3 regions of the Salmonella sp. HY31 genome follow, and region 2 is predicted to be linked to each of the others. Evidence: predicted binding sites of a transcription regulator. Region 2 holds the regulator's gene; each other region holds the start of a gene.
The links. Region 2 encodes LexA, which represses DNA repair genes until DNA is damaged. Its sites were predicted from a motif close to TNCTGTATGTACATACAGNA; they were not measured.

Region 1: a site for LexA is predicted at 2,793-2,812, ahead of mutH (DNA mismatch repair endonuclease MutH). Genes of this name have one in related genera too.
Region 3: a site for LexA is predicted at 1,506-1,525, ahead of metR (HTH-type transcriptional regulator MetR). Genes of this name have one in related genera too.

The regions. Positions count from the first base shown of each region.
Region 1 is NZ_CP170479.1:4,015,279-4,019,583, reverse strand. Features, by position in the region: gene ACE15A_RS19140 (NADP(H)-dependent aldo-keto reductase) at 1-395, opposite strand, end outside; gene ACE15A_RS19135 (YgdI/YgdR family lipoprotein) at 586-804, opposite strand; gene ACE15A_RS19130 (TerC family protein) at 974-1,687, opposite strand; gene mutH (DNA mismatch repair endonuclease MutH) at 1,869-2,564, opposite strand; gene rppH (RNA pyrophosphohydrolase) at 3,247-3,777, shown strand; gene ptsP (phosphoenolpyruvate--protein phosphotransferase) at 3,790-4,305, shown strand, end outside.
Region 2 is NZ_CP170479.1:478,519-482,823, reverse strand. Features, by position in the region: gene zur (zinc uptake transcriptional repressor Zur) at 1-242, shown strand, start outside; gene ACE15A_RS02300 (CsbD family protein) at 341-550, opposite strand; gene ACE15A_RS02295 (hypothetical protein) at 572-685, opposite strand; gene dinF (MATE family efflux transporter DinF) at 675-2,006, opposite strand; gene lexA (transcriptional repressor LexA) at 2,182-2,790, opposite strand; gene ACE15A_RS02280 (diacylglycerol kinase) at 2,899-3,267, opposite strand; gene plsB (glycerol-3-phosphate 1-O-acyltransferase PlsB) at 3,438-4,305, shown strand, end outside.
Region 3 is NZ_CP170479.1:4,707,088-4,711,392, reverse strand. Features, by position in the region: gene ACE15A_RS22545 (carboxylate/amino acid/amine transporter) at 1-601, shown strand, start outside; gene metR (HTH-type transcriptional regulator MetR) at 489-1,442, opposite strand; gene metE (5-methyltetrahydropteroyltriglutamate--homocysteine S-methyltransferase) at 1,691-3,955, shown strand; partial or broken gene ACE15A_RS22530 (SEC-C metal-binding domain-containing protein) at 4,171-4,302, shown strand.

The sequences.
Region 1 (4,305 bases), 1.3 Mb from region 2:
TGCACCTGATACAAATCCAGATAGTCGGTCTGCAATCGGGTCAAACTGTCGTGTAGCGCTTCGCGAATATTTTTTCGATCCAGCGCCTGATGAGGTCGGATGCCTTGATCATTATGACGTGCCGGTCCGCTGACTTTGCTGGCGATGATCAGTTTTTCACGGTTGCCGCGTTTGGCGAGCCAGTTACCGATATAGGATTCCGTCAGCCCTTGCGTTTCCGGGCGCGGCGGTACCGGATACATCTCGGCGGCGTCGATAAGGTTAATGCCATTTGCGACGGCATAGTCGAGCTGTGCGTGAGCGTCGGCTTCGCTGTTTTGTTCACCAAATGTCATTGTGCCCAGCCCTAGCGTACTTACTTCGAGCGAGCTGTGGGGTATACGGTGATAGTGCATAGCCGTTTCCTTTTTATTATGAAGTCAGAAATTCCCGACAAAGGACAATAAAAATGGCAGAGGGAAGGGAAAAGGGAAAGTAAAATTGCAGGCTGCGCGGCGTAATTGTTACCGGGAGTGGTCGCCACGCACCGTTCCTGGACGCAGCCTGAAGGTCTACAGAATGCTGACCCCGATCACAGGCTATCGTTTAACGTTCGATGATTTGAGACACTTCGTCACGGTTGATTTGCATCTCGTTTCCCTGTGCATCGGTATAGCTGACCAGACCGGTATCGTCGTCAACTTGCGGTTTTCCATCGGTCAGGATCATACGACCATCTTTTGTCGCCATCACGTAATCGCTGCTGCATCCGGATACCGCAAAAGCCAACCCTACTGCGGAAATTACAACTGCCCATTTTTTCATCCGTTTGTCCTCACGTAACCTGCATCTGATAATAGTCTGTTAATCATATGTCTGATAATAGTCTAGTAATAACGCGCAGCTCTGCATGTCGGAAGCAGCAAAATCTTAATCTGTGAGAAGAAAGGAAATAAAGTGAGTATTCGCTCCCCGGCGGGGGAGCGAGACAGGATTACAGCGGATTCTTTTTACTGCGCAACAGATTCAGGCTCTCTACTGCGATAGAGAAGAACATGGCGAAATAGATATACCCTTTCGGAACGTGAACGTCGAAACTTTCCAGAATCAGGGTAAAGCCAACCAGGATCAGAAAGGAGAGCGCCAGCATTTTTACCGACGGATGACGATCGACAAACTCGCCGATGGGCCGTGCCGCAAACATCATGACGCCCACGGCAATAACGACCGCCGCCATCATAATAAACAGATGGTCGGAGAGGCCAACCGCTGTGATAACTGAATCAAGACTGAAAATAATATCCAGCAGCATAATCTGCACTATTGCGCCCAGGAAAGAAGAAACACGGGTTTTTAACCCCTCTTCTTCGCCTTCGATGGACTCATGAATCTCCTTGCTGGCTTTCCAGATTAAAAATAACCCGCCCAGTAAAAGAATGAGATCGCGGGCGGAAATCGCTTCGCCGAAAAGCTCAAACAGAGGATTAGTCAGGCGAGTGACCCAGGCGATTGATGCCAGCAACGCCAGACGCATTATCATCGCCGCCGCCAGCCCAAGCCGCCGCGCGTGGTTCCGTTGCGCCGTAGGAAGTTTTGCTACCACCAGAGAAAGAAAAATAATGTTGTCGATCCCAAGTACAATCTCCAGCAGCGTCAGCGTACCGAGCGCCAGCCAGGCATTGGGATCGGTTATCCATGCAAATAACATCGAACAAAGTCCTGCCAAAAAAAGAAGCGGTAATTATAGGCCTGTCGTGCGGCGGGCGAAAGCCCGGGCTGAATTTGCGCAACCGCGAAGGGTGTAAAATAGCGGCGACAATGCGTTTACGCTTATCGGACGTCGGCCCGATGCGTAGCCATAGCGGGGGCGCGTTTGCGCGTAGCGGGCGTTACGGATTCTGCAATAAAAAATGGCGAGCCAGCAGCGCCTGCGTAAAATTTTTTTTCAGATAAAATCCACGCGGTAGCGTCAAAATCGGTTCCCCGCGCGCGCCGATAGCCTCGGTGAGCGCCCTGGCATTGGCGGCTTTGGGCCGCAGTTGCAAGACTTCGCCATGGCGGGCGGTAATGCGTTCCACCTGCCCCAGCACTATCATGTCCATCAGCTCTTCCCAGTCGAGGCGTAATTGTCTGTCTTCTTCTTCATTTGGACTCCAGAGTAGCGGTGAACCTACGCGGCGTTCGGCTAACGGTATGTTACGCTCGCCTTCGACCGGGACCCATAGTACGCGCTTCAGTTTATGGCGTACGTGGCTTGTCTCCCAGGTCACGCCGCTGTTACCGGTTAACGGCGCCACGCAAACAAAGGTTGTTTCCAGAGGACGACCCAGGCTATCCACAGGGATGGTTTTCAGTTCTACGCCTAACGCGGCGAAATCCTGCTCCGGCTTGCTTCCGGCGCTGGCGCCGAGCCAGATCTCCAGCAGAACGCCGATCCAGCCTTTGTCTCGCTTCAAATCTTTAGGTGTGGTAATACCAGCTATCGCTGCCAGCTCGCCTAACGTATAGCCGGAAAGCTGCCGCGCCTGGGCTAACAGCAATGCTTCCGAAGCAGGCGGAGTCAGTAGCGGACAAAGAGCGGACATTGCAATTACCTTAGGTTAAAAAATGAGCAGTGATTTTATACCGTGTGAACAGAGTTTATCTTTTTCTGTGTCCTATATTCAATAGACTGATTTTTATTGCTTTTTTTGTGTTGTTTCTTCGTGTTGCGCAACGCAGGAGCAGGTTTTCCAATTCTGGTCACTGACAATAAACAGGATCTTACACTATGTTATCCACAGAAAGTTGGGATAACTGTGTAAAACCACCACTACTGTTTCCATTTACAGCCTTGACGTGCGACGAAAATCGAAAATTCAGACAAATAGTGCGTAAGTTATTGGCACAATCTGTGGATAAAACCGACGCTGGTTGATCTTTCATCAGCATAAGGATCTTAGGTGTGACGCTGGTCACGATTTATGAAGGTGACATGTAATATTGGTCTATAACGCCATGAATATAAGGCACTATTTTTACTGTCTCTCACACGAGGAATTCAGACTGTTCTGGGTTTTCCCGTGGTAATTCCATACTTCTTCACAACTATATCCACAGAAAAGGTGAATAAAATGGCGCAAGGGCGTCATCATCTGTTTATAACTCGGCCATTTACTGTGAGTTATTCAATTGTTATTAGGCTGTGTCACTATTACAGAGTGGTTTACCGCCTCACTGGAGTATGAAACAATCGTTCATATATAAGGTTTATGTTGAGGTAGTCCGGTGATTGATGACGATGGCTACCGCCCAAATGTAGGTATCGTAATTTGTAATCGTCAGGGGCAGGTGATGTGGGCCCGGCGATTTGGTCAGCACTCCTGGCAGTTCCCGCAGGGCGGGATAAATCCAGGGGAGTCGGCAGAACAGGCGATGTACCGGGAACTGTTTGAAGAAGTAGGGTTAAGCCGTAAAGATGTGCGAATCCTTGCTTCAACTCGCAACTGGTTGCGTTACAAGTTACCAAAACGTTTGGTGCGTTGGGACACAAAGCCGGTATGTATCGGCCAGAAACAAAAATGGTTTCTTTTGCAGTTAATGAGCGCCGACGCCGAAATCAATATGCAAACCAGCAGCACGCCGGAGTTTGACGGCTGGCGCTGGGTAAGTTACTGGTATCCGGTTCGACAAGTGGTGTCGTTTAAACGCGATGTCTACCGCAGGGTAATGAAAGAGTTTGCAAGTGTTGTAATGGCGCTTCAGGATAATACGCCTAAGCTACAAAGCGCGCCTGCTTATCGACGTAAAAGAGGTTAAGCCACGCAAATTATGCTCACTCGCCTGCGCGAAATAGTCGAAAAAGTGGCCAGCGCGCCGCGTCTGAACGAGGCGCTGAATATTCTGGTCACGGATATCTGTCTTGCGATGGATACAGAGGTTTGCTCGGTTTACCTGGCCGATCATGACCGACGCTGTTATTACCTGATGGCGACGCGGGGATTGAAAAAACCGCGTGGTCGAACCGTTGCGCTTGCGTTTGATGAGGGGATCGTTGGCCTGGTGGGTAGGCTGGCGGAACCCATTAACCTTGCCGATGCGCAAAAACATCCCAGCTTTAAATACATTCCGTCGGTAAAAGAGGAACGTTTTCGCGCGTTTCTCGGCGTGCCGATCATTCAGCGTCGCCAACTTCTGGGCGTGCTGGTCGTACAGCAGCGCGAATTGCGCCAGTACGATGAAAGCGAAGAGTCTTTCCTCGTCACGCTCGCCACGCAGATGGCGGCTATCTTGTCACAGTCGCAGGTCACAGCGCTGTTCGGGCAATACCGGCAGACACGAATCCGC
Region 2 (4,305 bases):
ATCAGCCAACGCACAGCTCGGCCATGTTTATCTGCGATCGTTGCGGCGTGGTGAAGGAAGAGTGTGCAGAGGGCGTGGAAGACATCATGCATACGCTAGCGGCTAAAATGGGATTTGCGCTACGACATAACGTTATCGAGGCGCACGGCCTGTGCCCCGAGTGCGTAGAAGTGGAAGCGTGCCGCCATCCGGGTGAGTGCAGTCACGATCACTCGGTGCTGGTGAAGAAAAAACCGCGCTAGCCAAAACGGGAAACGGGCGACAATAGAGAGGGTGCCGCCCGCATTCATAAGCAAACAGTGGGAAGCACATCCATGTACTCCTGGTAGGGGAAAACGTATTACCAGCGATAGTTGTTACGGGTTTCCCAGTCAACAACCTCTTTTTCCGCCTGATCTTTCTGGTAACCGTAACGCTCCTGGATTTTACCTACCAGCTGATCGCGTTTACCTTCGATAACGGTCATATCGTCATCGGTCAGTTTGCCCCATTGTTCTTTCATTTTACCTTTAAACTGTTTCCAGTTACCGCCGGCTTCGTCTTTATTCATCATCTTGTCCTCATCATTCGGTTAGGAATAGCAAGTGTTATTCGCCCAAATGCACTGCAATTTCTGCTGGACGTGATAGTAATTGTAGGCAGGAATTCGGACTTCGGTTTTATATTCAGAATTTTTAACCGTCACGACTGGCAAACCATGTACCCTCGCGCCAGTGACGACGCCAGATAAGGGCCAACGACAGACCGCGAAGCGCCAGAAACACGGTTAATGCCAGCCATAAACCATGATTTCCTAATACCGGCAGGGCGAAGAGCGTTAGCGCAAATCCTCCCGCAGCGACCGCCATGCTATTGCGCATTTCGGCGGCGCGCGTCGCGCCAATAAACATGCCGTCAAGCAGATAGCACCATACGCCCACCAGCGGTAATACCACCTGCCAGAGAAGATACCGATCCGCCAGTAGCTGTATTTGCGGCAATGAGGTCAGTAACGCGACAATATGTTCGCCTGCCAGGGCATAGACTGTGGAAAACAACAAGGCCACAATTCCTGACTGGCGACACGCCGCTCGCCAGACATCCAGTAGCTTGCTACCGTCACGCGCGCCGTAAGCCTGACCGGAGTGCGCTTCTACCGCATAAGCAAAGCCGTCCAGCGCATAGGCCGTAAAGGTGAGTAATGTCATCAGTACTGCATTTACTGCGATAATATCGCTGCCCAGCCGCGCGCCTGACACCGTGATTGCGCCAAAACAAAGCTGAAGGAGCAATGAGCGCAGCATGATATCGCGATTGAGCGCCAAAAGACGGCGCACGTTGCCGCGCCAGGCCTGTTTTAGCATATCCAGCGACACGCCGCGGAGATGGAGAACTTTACGCACCATCATGAAGCCGATCAGTAACGTGGCATATTCTGCGATGACCGTCGCCAGGGCGGCACCCTGCACGTTCATATGAAGCCCCATCACCAGCCACAGGTCGAGCGTGATGTTGAGGATATTGCCCACGACCAACAAGATAACGGGTGCCCGCGCATACTGGACGCCTAACAGCCAACCGAGCAGCACCAGATTCGCCAGTGACGCGGGAGCGCTTAGCCAACGAATTTCAAGGAATTGTCTCGCCTGTACCAGGACAGCGTCGTTCCCGCCGACAATATGTAAAGCCAGCTCGATAAGCGGCGTGCGAAATAGCACAATCATCACGCCAGCGCCCAGCGCCAGTAACAACGGCTGAATGAGCGCCCGGGCTAACGCCAGTGGATTTTTGGCGCCAAATGCCTGCGCCGTTAGCCCGGTAGTACTCATACGTAGAAATAGCAGCAGCATGAAAAGAAAGCTGGTGGCAGTCGCGCCCACCGCCACACCGCCCAGGTAAACCGGGCTGTCCAGATGACCAATCACCGCCGTATCGACCAGTCCCAGTAAGGGAACGGTGATGTTAGAAAAAATCATCGGCAACGCAAGACGCCAGAGAGCTTTATCAGAAGAGGTAAAAAACGGCATGGAGAAAAGCCTGACAAGGAGTTAAACGAAACGTGCGCATTGCCGGATGGCAGCGTAACACCTTATCCGGCCTACAAATTAATCATTTCAGCAACTGCATTCCCGTAGGCCTGATAAGCACAGCGCCATCAGGCTACAAGATTGCCGGATGGCGGCGTACAAGGAGATTAAGAGATTACAACCATTCCCCGTTGCGAATAACACCTACCGCCAGCCCTTCAATCGTAAAGCTTTGCTCGCGCAGATCCACCACTATCGGTGTAAACTCGCTGTTTTCCGGCAGCAGCTCCACTTTATTGCCCTGCTTTTTCAGGCGTTTTACTGTCACTTCATCGTCAATGCGAGCGACAACCACCTGGCCATTGCGCACGTCCTGCGTTTTATGTACCGCCAGCAAATCCCCATCCATAATACCGATGTCTTTCATCGACATACCGCTCACGCGCAGCAGGAAATCGGCGCTGGGTTTGAATAAAGAAGGATCGACCTGATAATGGCCTTCAATATGCTGCTGCGCCAGAAGCGGCTCGCCCGCCGCGACACGCCCGACAAGCGGTAATCCGTCCTCTTCTTCCTGTAACAGACGGATGCCTCGCGATGCGCCGGAAACGATTTCAAGCACCCCTTTGCGCGCCAGCGCTTTAAGGTGTTCTTCCGCAGCGTTTGGGGAACGGAACCCCAAACGCTGCGCGATTTCCGCACGCGTCGGTGGCATACCTGTCTGGCTGATGTGATCCCGAATGAGATCAAACACCTCTTGTTGCCTGGCCGTTAACGCTTTCATTCCGCCCCCTGGGTGTATATACAGTCATGCTGTGAGTATATACAGTTAAAGGTGATTTTGGAACCACAAACGGCGCAAAAAACAAGAGATTTATAAAATTTGGAACCTTTATCGAAAATGTGACCATAACAGGATGCCCCAGGTCATCAGGGCAACGAAAATAGACAGCAGTACCGCAGCCGATCCCATATCTTTCGCGCGGCCGGAAAGCTCATGGTATTCAGAACCAATGCGATCAACGACCGCTTCAATAGCGCTGTTGAGGATTTCAACAATCATGATAAGTAAAACGGAACCTATCAATAACACACGGGTAATCGCATCCACATCCAGCCAGCAGGCGATGACGATGCCCAGCAATACCGCGAGGCTTTCCTGGCGAAACGCAGCTTCGTGAGTCCATGCGGCGCGAAATCCTTTCCAGGAATACCCTGCCGCTTTGATAATTCTGGTAAATCCAGTGGTATTATTGGCCATCAAAAGAACCTTTTTACATTATTAACGTCAATGACATTATACGGTTGCCCCGCACGATTCGGACTACCGTAACGCAGCGCGAAGTATGACGGGATACAACAGAAATTCGCTAAACTTTCTGATATCCTTGCAGCGCATTTGCATTATTAACCAGAGGCTTTACATCGTTTATGTCCGGCTGGCCACGAATTTACTACAAATTACTGAATTTACCATTAAGCATACTGGTAAAAAGCAAGTCTATTCCGGCGGAACCCGCTCAGGAATTGGGGCTCGATACTTCTCGTCCCATTATGTATGTCTTGCCATACAACTCAAAAGCGGACTTACTGACGCTGCGCGCTCAATGTCTGGCGCACGATCTCCCGGATCCGCTGGAGCCGCTGGAGATCGACGGCGCGCTGTTGCCGCGCTATGTATTTATTCACGGCGGCCCGCGCGTCTTTACGTATTACACGCCAAAAGAAGAGTCGGTGAAACTTTTTCACGATTATCTCGATCTGCATCGTAGTAATCCGGCTTTGGACGTGCAGATGGTGCCCGTTTCCGTGATGTTTGGCCGCGCTCCGGGTCGTGAAAAGGGAGAAGAGAACCCGCCTCTACGTATGCTGAACGGCGTACAGAAATTTTTTGCCATCTCCTGGCTGGGTCGCGATAGCTTTGTCCGATTCTCGCCGTCCGTCTCATTACGTCGCATGGCTGATGAACACGGCACCGATAAAATCATCGCACAGAAACTGGCGCGCGTGGCGCGTATGCACTTTGCTCGCCAGCGCCTGGCGGCTGTTGGCCCACGCCTGCCCGCCCGTCAGGATCTATTTAACAAACTGCTGGCCTCGAAAGCTATCGCCCGCGCGGTAGAAGACGAAGCGCGCAGTAAGAAAATCTCTCATGAAAAAGCGCAGCAAAACGCCATTGCGCTGATGGAAGAGATCGCGGCGAACTTCTCTTACGAGATGATTCGTTTGACCGACAGGATTTTGGGGTTTACCTGGAACCGGCTTTACCAGGGGATTAACGTGCATAACGCCGAGCGCG
Region 3 (4,305 bases), 600 kb from region 2:
GATTTACGATGTGATGAGTCAGCGTCGTTTACGCTGGGGCTATGCATTTAGCGCGTTGCTGGCGGTGATTGGTGCCGGGATTATTCGCTACGATCGTGTGACCGACCATTTTTGGGTAGGTTTGCTCCTGGTGCAGCTTTCTAATATCAGTTTCGCTATCGGAATGGTGGGGTATAAACGTCTGATGGAGACCCGCCCCATGCCGCAGCACAACGCCTTTGCGTGGTTCTATCTGGGGGCGTTTTTGGTGGCGGCGGTGGCATGGTCGCTGTTGGGGAACGCGCAACAGTTGCCGGAAACCACGCTGCAATGGAGCATTCTGGTGTTTCTCGGCGTGGTGGCGTCCGGCATTGGCTACTTTATGTGGAACTATGGCGCTACCCAGGTGGACGCCGGGACGCTGGGTATTATGAATAATATGCATGTTCCCGCAGGACTGCTGGTTAATCTCGCAATTTGGCATCAGCAGCCCCACTGGCCAAGTTTTATTACAGGCGCGGCTGTGATCCTGGCTTCGCTGTGGGTGCATCGAAAATGGGTCGCTCCGCGCTCCGCACAAACGGCAGATGATCGCAGGCGTGATTCCGCGTCGAGCGAATAAACGCCTCGGTCACCGCCTGGCGCTGGTCGCCGTCGCGCACGGCGGCATACAGACGGCTCCACAGACCATCGCCCAGGGTTTTGGTCACCACCAAACCCTGGCGCTCAACACTTTCCACCACCCAGTGCGGCAGGGCGGCAATCCCCATCCTGGCTGCCACCATCTGAATCAGCAATAGCGTATTATCCACGCTTTTCAGCGGCGGACTGATACCCGCCGGTTGCAGGAAATGTCGCCAGACATCCAGTCGGCTGCGCTGCACCGGGTAAATTAACAGCGTTTCGCTGGCTAAATCTTCCGGCGTAATCTGCGTTTTGCTGGCCAGCGGATGGTCGGGTGCCAGCACCAGTCGGACTTCAAAATCGAACATCGGCGAATAGTGCAGCCCGCTGCGCGGCAAAATATCCGACGTCATCACCAAATCCAGCTCGCCTTGTTGCAAGGCTGGTTGTGGATCAAAAGTGACGCCGGATTTGAAATCCATTTCTACCTGCGGCCAGTTTGCACGGAAGTTTTCCAGCGCCGGGGTCAACCACTGAATACAGCTATGACATTCAATAGCGATGCGCAGACGAGTTTGCTGCGGTTCGTTGCATGCCTGTAGCGCACGGCTGATTTGCGGTAGCACCTGGTTTGCCAGTTGCAGCAGAATCTCTCCCTGCGGCGTAAAGCGCAGCGGCTGGCTTTTACGCACGAACAGGCGGAAGCCAAGGCGTTGTTCCAGATCGCTGAACTGGTGAGACAGAGCGGATTGGGTCTGGTGTAGCACCGCCGCCGCGGCAGCCAGCGATCCACTATTCCGCAATGCCTGGAGTGTTTTCAGGTGTTTAATCTCGATCATGAAAGTCCTTCACTTCGCCATGAACAAATTGCGCTTGAGGAATATACAGTACCTTTACATTATGGATGTGTAAACATCCAGACGTCCAAAACTCGTCATATTTCGACTTGCAGATGCGTTGGCTTCCTTGCTTACCCCAGTCACTTACTTCAGTAAGCTCCTGGGGATGCGCTGTGTCGCCGCCTTCCTGCAAGCCGAACTATTTAGAGTTTTACTTTCAGATTCAATAAAATAAGAGAGGAAGTAAAATGACAATATTGACTCACACCCTCGGTTTTCCTCGCGTTGGCCTGCGTCGCGAGCTGAAAAAAGCGCAAGAGAGCTACTGGGCGGGGAACGCTACCCGTGAAGAACTGCTGGCGGTTGGGCGCGAACTGCGCGCGCGTCACTGGGAGCAGCAGAAACAAGCGGGTATTGATCTGCTGCCGGTAGGCGACTTTGCCTGGTACGACCATGTTCTGACCACCAGCCTGCTGTTAGGCAATGTGCCGGCTCGTCATCAGAACAACGACGGTTCCGTGGACATTGACACTCTATTCCGCATTGGCCGCGGTCGCGCGCCGACTGGCGAACCGGCGGCGGCAGCGGAAATGACCAAATGGTTTAATACTAACTATCACTACATGGTGCCGGAATTCAGCAAAGGCCAGCAGTTCAGACTCACCTGGACACAATTGCTGGAGGAAGTGGATGAAGCGCTGGCGCTGGGTCATAAGATCAAACCCGTATTGCTGGGGCCTGTCACGTATCTATGGCTGGGCAAAGTGAAAGGCGAGCCGTTTGACCGCCTGACGTTGCTGAAAGACATTTTGCCGGTGTATCAGCAAGTGCTGGCTGAGCTGGCAAAGCGTGGTATCGAGTGGGTACAAATTGACGAACCAGCGCTGGTACTGGAACTGCCGCAGGCGTGGCTGGATGCCTTCAAACTGGCTTACGACGCGCTCGCCGGCCAGGTGAAGCTGTTGCTGACAACCTATTTTGAAGGCGTGACGCCAAACCTTAATACTATTATCGCGCTGCCGGTACAGGGGCTACATGTTGACCTCATTCATGGCAAAGATGATGTATCGGAACTGCATCAACGTCTGCCGGCCGACTGGCTGCTCTCTGCGGGCTTGATTAACGGGCGTAATGTCTGGCGCGCCGATTTGACCGAGAAACACGCGCAGATTAACGACATTGTGGGCAAACGCGCGCTGTGGGTAGCATCCTCCTGCTCTTTGCTGCACAGTCCGATCGATCTCAGCGTCGAAACGCGTCTGGATGCGGAAGTAAAAAGCTGGTTTGCCTTTGCGCTGCAAAAATGCGGTGAACTGGCGTTGCTGCGTGATGCGCTGAACAGCGGTGACATATCGGCGATTACCGAGTGGAGCGCGCCGATTCAGGCTCGTCGCCACTCAACCCGCGTCCATAATGTCGGGGTAGAAAAACGCCTGGCGGCGATCACCGCGCAGGATAGCCAGCGTGAGAATCCTTATGAGGTGCGTGCTGAAGCGCAACGCGCCCGTTTTAAGCTTCCCGCCTGGCCGACGACGACTATCGGTTCGTTCCCGCAAACCACGGAGATTCGCGGTCTGCGCCTGGACTTCAAAAAGGGCAACCTCGACGCGAATAACTACCGCACCGGCATCGCTGAACATATCAAGCAGGCGATCATTGAGCAGGAACGTTTAGGGCTGGACGTGCTGGTACACGGCGAAGCCGAGCGTAACGACATGGTGGAATATTTTGGCGAGCACCTGGACGGCTTCGTCTTTACCCAGAATGGTTGGGTGCAAAGCTATGGTTCCCGCTGCGTGAAGCCGCCGGTGGTAATCGGCGATATCAGTCGTCCGGCGCCGATTACCGTGGAGTGGGCAAAATATGCCCAGTCGCTGACCGACAAGCCGGTAAAAGGGATGCTGACCGGCCCGGTGACTATTCTTTGCTGGTCGTTTCCCCGCGAAGACGTGACCCGCGAAACGATTGCGAAACAGATTGCGCTGGCGCTGCGTGATGAAGTAGCGGATCTGGAGGCTGCGGGGATCGGGATTATTCAGATCGACGAGCCGGCGCTACGCGAAGGTTTACCATTGCGTCGCAGCGACTGGGACGCCTATCTGGAATGGGGCGTAGAAGCCTTTCGCATCAACGCGGCGGTAGCGAAAGACGACACCCAGATTCACACCCATATGTGCTACTGCGAGTTTAATGACATCATGGACTCCATTGCGGCGCTGGATGCGGACGTGATCACCATCGAAACCTCGCGTTCCGATATGGAGTTGCTGGAGTCGTTTGAAGCGTTCGATTATCCGAACGAAATCGGGCCGGGCGTGTATGATATTCATTCGCCGAACGTGCCGAGCGTCGAATGGATCGAAGCCTTGCTGAAGAAAGCGGCACAGCGTATTCCGGCACAACGCCTGTGGGTGAATCCGGACTGCGGTCTGAAAACTCGCGGTTGGCCGGAAACCCGCGCGGCGTTAGCGAACATGGTCAAAGCGGCACACAATCTGCGTCAGGCGAAATAATCCAGCCTGGCCGCTGCGTTTATCCGGCATCAAGGCGGCGCTACCCTTTGACGGGTAGCGCCTGCGCTTTACCTGACCAACTGTTGTCACTGTTTACCGTTCTTCTCATTTCTTTTTTTATTTTCTGATCTGGCTACTTGGCGATCATGATAATAAAAAGATCCGACGTATGAATGATCACCAGGTGGATAGCGTCATTGGAAAGTATTGTGGCGGTCTATCCGATGGCGTCGCTCATGCGCTGGCTGGCGCAGGACGCGCGTAAAAATGGGAGCGTCGTCAGCCGCAACGACCCCTGTCCCTGCGGCAGCGGCAAAAAATATAAAAAATGCTGCGGTAAAGCATAGCTA